DNA from 2 places in the Arthrobacter sp. ASL1 genome. Region 2 is predicted to be linked to the other one. Evidence: predicted binding sites of a transcription regulator. Region 2 holds the regulator's gene; the other holds the start of a gene.
What was found. Region 2 encodes LexA, which represses DNA repair genes until DNA is damaged. Its sites were predicted from a motif close to TCGAACANNTGTTCGA; they were not measured.
Positions count from the first base shown of each region.

Region 1: a site for LexA is predicted at 1,668-1,683, ahead of AC1MEQ_RS01730 (DUF6504 family protein). Genes of this name have one in related genera too.

Region 1 is NZ_CM155284.1:380,359-383,770, reverse strand. Features, by position in the region: gene AC1MEQ_RS01735 (outer membrane protein assembly factor BamB family protein) at 1-1,463, opposite strand, end outside; gene AC1MEQ_RS01730 (DUF6504 family protein) at 1,786-2,097, shown strand; gene AC1MEQ_RS01725 (DNA polymerase III subunit alpha) at 2,094-3,412, shown strand, end outside.
Region 2 is NZ_CM155284.1:3,554,867-3,558,278, reverse strand. Features, by position in the region: gene AC1MEQ_RS16810 (histidinol-phosphate transaminase) at 1-490, opposite strand, end outside; gene AC1MEQ_RS16805 (LysM peptidoglycan-binding domain-containing protein) at 560-1,054, opposite strand; gene lexA (transcriptional repressor LexA) at 1,228-1,956, shown strand; gene AC1MEQ_RS16795 (ATP-dependent DNA helicase) at 2,012-3,412, opposite strand, start outside.

The DNA.
Region 1 (3,412 bases), 790 kb from region 2:
TCGACGTCGATGACCGCTCCCACTGTGTAGCCTTTGGCCTGTTTGCCGTTGGCAGTGCAGGATGACAGGATCTTCCCTCCAGCCCCTGTGGACGGCGATTCCTCGTCGCGATCGATCGGCAGGTTGTAGTGGACCCTGCTGGAGCAGAAGAACGTTTCGCCAGCTGCGGCCTTCCGGGAATCGCCGCTGGAGGCGTCGATGACGACGTTGCCGACCGACGTGCCAGTGAGGACATAATCTCCTCGTCCGGCCGTTGGCCTGAGGAGTTCGTCGGTCTGGGCCAGCTTCACGGTTTTGGACTTCCAGGCGGCTTTTCCTGTGAGCGGGTCGTACCCGACGAGCCGGGCTTTGCCCTCGCGGTAAGTGTTCTTGCCGGGGACATGCACGCTTCCCGAGAGGAATTCGCATCGGACCGGGTACGCCTTCCCGTCGTGGAAGCGGGTTCCCGATGTACCCATATGGGAGCGGCACCACGGATGGGCGCCTCCTGCCTTCCACAGGACCTTTCCGGTCGTCGCCTGGATCCCGACCAGCACCTGGTCCGTTGCATCGATGTTGTAGGAGTCGAGCTCATCGAAGTCCTCGTCGCTCAAGTCGGGGCGTGGGCGAATGCCCACGGCACCAATGAAGAGGTTCTTCTTCTCCAGGTAGTCGAACGACCAACCCCAGCCGGTGCTGACGCCCGCCCCGAAGACTGAAGTCATGTTCTTCTGCCAGAGGATCTTGCCCTTGTCGGCGCGTGCAAGCCGTTGCGGATCGCCCCCTCTCACCACGAGGCCACCGGATCCGATTGGCTGGGCCTGCTCGCCGAGCGGGCTTGCTTCCTTGCCGTGCTTGACCTGTCCGGTGACCAGATCGACGTGCACGAGTTCCGTGATGTCGCCGGAAAGCCGCCACCGCCGGTAGCAGAGATCGGTTCCATCGTCGCATTCGTCGGGTCGGGAGGTGGCAAGTTCCGGGCTCTTTCCGCGGTAAACCTCCTTGCCTGTCTTCAGGTCGACGGCGACGGGAACCGTCCAGTTGTAGGTCCCGTAGTCCTCATCGGGAATATGCCCACGCTGGAGGAAGACGGCACGGACGTGCCCCTTGTTGTCTTCGGTGACAGCCGGGCCATTGACGATGCCGGCGCTAACGTAGCCCGGGTGGTAGTCCTTGCGCCACAGTTCCTTGCCGTTCTTGACGTTCAGGGCCACCAGTTCCATGAGCTGGCCCCCGCCGGTGATGACCAGGGCAACGCCGTCTTGCAGCACGGGTTGTCCGATGGGTTCCAGCTTCTTGGTCCAGACAGGCTTGATCTTCTCGGTACTGCGCGGGGCGATGGATTCGGCCTCAGCGGCTTTCGCTTTTTGGGTGTCCGAGGAAGCGGTGGTCTCTGGTGGTTGTGGTGCAGTCGTGCAGGCTGTGGTGAGGACCAGCGGAAGCAGTGCGAGTGAGACGAGGCCGGCGGCTATGCGTTTTCCCATGTCTCGACGCTAACGAGGCGCCGATGGCCAGAACAGGGATCCGCTGGAATGTGGATAACTTCGGTTCGGGGACGGGGAAGTGTGTTTCCTGCCATCGCAGACCAAGGGTGGCCGGAGTCATGCGCATGCATCGTGCCCGGTCAGCTGCCTGTTTTTCTGCCCAGATCCCAAAGTGTCGTACAGACTTCCTAATCTGATCTTGCTTAGAACATAGATTCGAATAGAATGGAGTGGTCGTCATGCCCCTGCGGATCCGCGGCCCCGTCCGTCACATAGTGCCCCGTGACCCACGTTGTTTTCCGGGGCGGTTTGGAGGTACCAGATGGGGCTTTTCACCCAGTCCGTCGACGTGGAATGCAGCACCGCAGGCCTGCCGCTGCGCCTGCGCTGGCAGGGACGGGAATACCGGGTTTCCGCCGATCCCGTCCGCTGGTTCGAGCGCCGGCGGTGGTGGGCCGAGGAGGTCCGCGCCGAACGTGGCCGCGGCCCGGGGCTCGTGGACCACGAGATCTGGCGCCTCCAGGTCAGGTTGGCCGGTCGTGGGCCGTTGCTCACTTTCGAGGTCTCCCGGGATGTGGAGAATGGCCGCTGGCGACTCATTCGCATCCACGACGCCTTGCTGGAGAGCGCGTGAGTTTCACCCACCTGAATGTGGCTTCCGCGTTCAGTGCACACTACGGGGTTTCCTGGCCGCAGGACCTGGCCCGCCGGGCGGCCACCGAGGGGGCCGATGCGTTGGCCGCCACCGAACGTGATGGCCTGTACGGCGCCGTCAAGCACCTCAAGGCCTGCCGGGAAACCGGCTTGGACCCCATTCTCGGGGTGAACCTGGCCGTGCTGGGTCCGGAAGCCGGAGTCCCGCGACACCCGGTTGCTGCGTCCCGTGGCCGTCCCCGGCTCCAGGTGCAAGGGAGGGTCATCGTGCTGGCCCGGGGGAATTGCGCCGGTGCCGGGTATCGCGCCCTGTGCCGGCTGGTTTCCCTGGCGCATGAGGGAACGTCGGCACACCGCGGCGGCACGGGAGGCAAGCTCATCGGGGTCACCCATGCCGAGCTGGCAACCTGCGCCGTCGACCCCGAGGAGGGTACGGTGCTGACGGTGTTGCTGGGACCGGATTCCGACGTCGGGCAGGCAGCCCTGCGGCGCGACCTGACCCGGGCGCGATCGGTCCTGGGAACGTGGCTGGCCCAGCTGGGCCGCGACGCGGTGCGCGTGGAACTGGTCACCCACCTGAACACCCCGGGCGAACGGCTCAGCAGCGCCCATGCCATCCGGATGCTCCGGGCCGCGCAGGACCTGGACGTGCCGGCGATCCTGACCAACGCCGTACGCTATGCCGAGCCCGATGGCGCCGCCACCGCAGACGTGCTCGACTCCGCCCGGGCGCTGAGCTCGCTGGAAACCCTGACCGACCTGCAACCCAACGGACAGGGGTGGCTCAAAAGCCCCGGGCGCATGCAGGCCCTGGCCCGGGAGCTCGCCCGGGAAGCGGGGGAGGGGGCGCTGGCTGCCGAACTGCTGCGTGCCACCGCGGCTTTGGCCGATTGGGCACGGATGGACCCCGTCGCGGACGCCGGCTGGGGGATCCCCGTCGTGCCCGAAGCCAGCGTCATCGGCATCACGGGACCTCCCGATGCCGAACTGGCCGCACGGTGCGAAGCGGGCATCACCCGGTTGCTGCCCGGCGACTCAGGGACCCGTAAGCTGCGGGACCGGTTGGCCCTGGAACTGGATACCATCACCGATCTGGGGTTCAGCACCTACTTCCTCACCGTCGCCGAGGTCAGTGCGATGATCGCCGACATGGGGGTGCGCAACGCCGCCAGGGGGTCGGGCGCCTCCTCCCTGGTGAACTTCCTGCTCGGCATCAGCCAGGTGAATCCCTTGGCACACGACCTGCTCTTCGAACGGTTCCTCTCCCGGGACCGGACCACCCTGCCCGATATCGA
Region 2 (3,412 bases):
TGACGAGGCTAGGCGCCTCGGCGATGACCTGCTCGGCGGCGGAGGCTGCGCTGAGCCCGAAACCCAAACCCCGCTTTCCGGCGATGTATGAAGTGTCGGTACCACTGGCAAGCAACGGATACATCGAGTAGGTCGGTGGGAAGCTCATGACGCTGCGTCCCGGGCCGCCGAACGCCTGGAGGATTTGCTGGAGGACTTCATTGGAACCATTGGCGGCCCACATGTTCTCCGCGACCAGGCCATGGCCCAGGTAGTTTGCAAGGCGTTCGCGCAATTCGGTGAATTCCCGGTCCGGGTATCGGTTCAGCGTGAGGGCGGCCGCGGTGACGTCCTCGGTGATGGCCCTGCAGACGGATTCCGGTAGCGGATGCGTGTTTTCGTTGACGTTCAGCAGGACGGCGACGTCAAGTTGCGGTGCACCGTAGGGTTCGATGCCGCGCAGATTCTCCCGCAACGGCAGTTTGGCCAGTCTTTCCAGCTGATTACTCACCGCACCATTCTAATTCCGTGGTGGGCCGCCCGAGGAATTTGAAGATGAGCCGGCAGTCACAATGACGGTTCAGCTGCCGGTTGGAACGAAGATCTGCTGCCCCGGGACCAACACGGAACCATGCAGGTCGTTCATTTCGGTGATCTCCGCGACGGCTTGCTGGCGATCCCGGTCTGGCGCGAATTCCGCTGCCAGATCCCATACGGTGTCCCCTTGCATCACCGAGACCGTAGTCGCCTCCACCGGCGCGGTTCCGGACGATCCCGCTGCCATCACGGGTGCGGTGAAGATGCCGGCAAGTACCAATGCCGCGGTCGCCGCCAGCATCAAGGGCAGACCAATCAGGAGGAAACGACCCCGCCGGGTGAGTTCGATCCGCGGGGAAACTGGTGCCCGACGGATGTCGCGGGCGACCCGCGCGTCGACGCAATCATTCGTGCCGAACGCCGGGGCAGTCAATGCGATGTGAGCCATGGTCTTGCCTTCCTTTCGACCCGCCGCTGCGGGTACCTGTCGCGGATGCCGCGAATCTTCTTCGAACTCATATTCGAACTTCTTGATCATTTTTAGCATCTTTGTACGAGCATTGTCGAGACACGTTCGAATAAATCTTTGAATGACCGTCTCCGCTGCCCTAGAGTGGAGGCATCGGCTGAACGGATGAGAGTCCATCAGCCGCATCCGACAGATTGCGCACAGGCCCGGTACGCCGGCGATTTACCAGGACGGGATGGACCATGAGCTCAGCGGAGACTCCGGCGCCGAAGAAGGCACCCAAGGGCCTGACGGCTCGGCAACGAAGGATTCTGGAGACGATCCAGCGGGCCGTCGCCGACAAGGGCTACCCACCGTCGATGCGCGAGATCGGGGACACGGTCGGGCTGGCCAGCCTGTCCAGCGTCACCCACCAGTTGAGCCAGTTGGAAAAGCTTGGGTACATACGCCGTGACCCCCGTCGTCCGCGGGCCATGGAAATCCTGCTGCCCCTCAGCCTCGGAACCGCCGCTGCCTCGGACACGACGGGGAAGGCGCCCGAGGACACGGCCAGGGAGCGCGCAGACCTGTCGGTCGTCGAGATGGACTCGTCCGCCGATGTGGCAAGAGTCCCGCTGGTCGGCAGAATCGCTGCCGGTGGGCCGATCCTTGCAGACCAATCCGTCGAAGATGTCATGTCCCTACCCCGTCAGCTGGTCGGGCATGGCGAGCTCTTCATGCTCAAGGTCAGCGGGGATTCAATGGTGGAGGCGGCAATCTGCGACGGCGACTGGGTGGTCGTCCGGCGCCAGCAGCATGCAGAGAACGGCGACATAGTCGCCGCGCTCCTGGACGATGAGGCCACGGTGAAGACGTTCCGCCAACGAGACGGACATACGTGGCTGCTGCCCCAGAACCGGCAATATGAACCCATCCTCGGCGATCACGCCACCGTCATGGGCAAGGTCGTTTCGGTGATGCGCTCGATCTAGGACTCCCGTCCGCCCGGCCCCCGTCTTCCGCGGACGGGGGCCTTTGCGTTCAGGATCAGCTGGATGCGATGCGGGCCAGGGCGCCCAGGACAACTTTCTTGTCGGTTGTGGCCCACATGGGTGGAAGCGAGGCGCGCAGGAAGTTTCCGTATCGTTCGGTGGCCAACCTCGAGTCCAAGACAGCGACAACGCCGCGGTCGGTGGTGGACCGGATCAACCGCCCCGCCCCCTGGGCCAGTCGCACGGCGGCATGGGAGGCCGAAACCGCCATGAACCCGTTGCCGCCATGCCTGGCGACATCCCGGCTACGGGCCGTGGACAGTGGATCGTCAGGCCGGGGGAAGGGGATCCGGTCGATCACCACGAGTCGGCACGAGGGGCCGGGGACATCGACCCCCTGCCACAGCGTCATGGTTCCGAACAAGCAGGTGTCCCGTTCGTCCGCGAATTGCTGGACCAGGGTGGACATGCTCGATTCGCCCTGGCAGAGGATATCCGGGTCCACCCTCGGGCGGAGTGCCTCTGCGGCTTCCTCGGCGGCCCGGCGCGATGAGAAGAGCGCAAGCACTCCCCCACCCGATGCCCCGATCAGGTCGGCCAGTTCGTCCAAGGCCTCCGGCGAAACGCTCCTCGACGGCTTCGGCAGGTGACGTGCCACGTAGAGCATGCCCTGCCGCGTGTAGTCAAAGGGGCTGCCCACGTCGATGCCCGTCCAAGCCGGGGCGCCCTCACCGAGGAGCCCCAATGAACCGGCGACGGGTTCGAAGGCGGCGCCGATGGCCAAGGTGGCAGAGGTCAGAACAACGGTTCGCCCATCGAATAGACCCTCGCGGAGCTTGCCCGCGACGGACAGTGGGGCAACGTTGATGGTGGCCGGCGCGGAGTCATCGGGAGCCGTGTAGCCGGCGCCCGGGGTGAAGCTGCCCTGGCGCGAGATCCAGACGACTTCTCGCTCGTCGGCCGGTCCGTCGAGTCGATCGCATTGTTCCGTCAGGTACAGGAGCTGGGAACGTGCCATTTGCCGGCCGCCGTCAGCGGTTTCGCCGTTGGCCGGTTTCGAGTCGGACAGGGCAACGCGAGCGGCTTCCCGGACGGCGGCCACGGCACCGCGCTGTTCTTCATTCAACCCCTTGGGAAGCAGCCCTGCGGGAACGCCGTCGAGGGCGTCGGCCAGGGCCTGGCCCGCGCGGTTCAGGGCCTCCACGGCCACGCCCTTGCAATTTCTCCGGGTGGCTGTCGCCGCGCCAGAGACCAAAGCCGCCGAAATCGGGCGCGTGACTGAACTGGTCACCCGGTCTTGGAGTTCGTGGGCCTCGTCGATGATCACGGTGTCGAATTCGGGCAGGACTGCCAGCCCTTCGAACGCCGACACGGCGAGCATAGCGTGGTTGGTGATGACGATGTCGGCCTCGCCTGCCTTCTTGCGGGCCAATTCACTGAAGCACTCTTCTGCCAT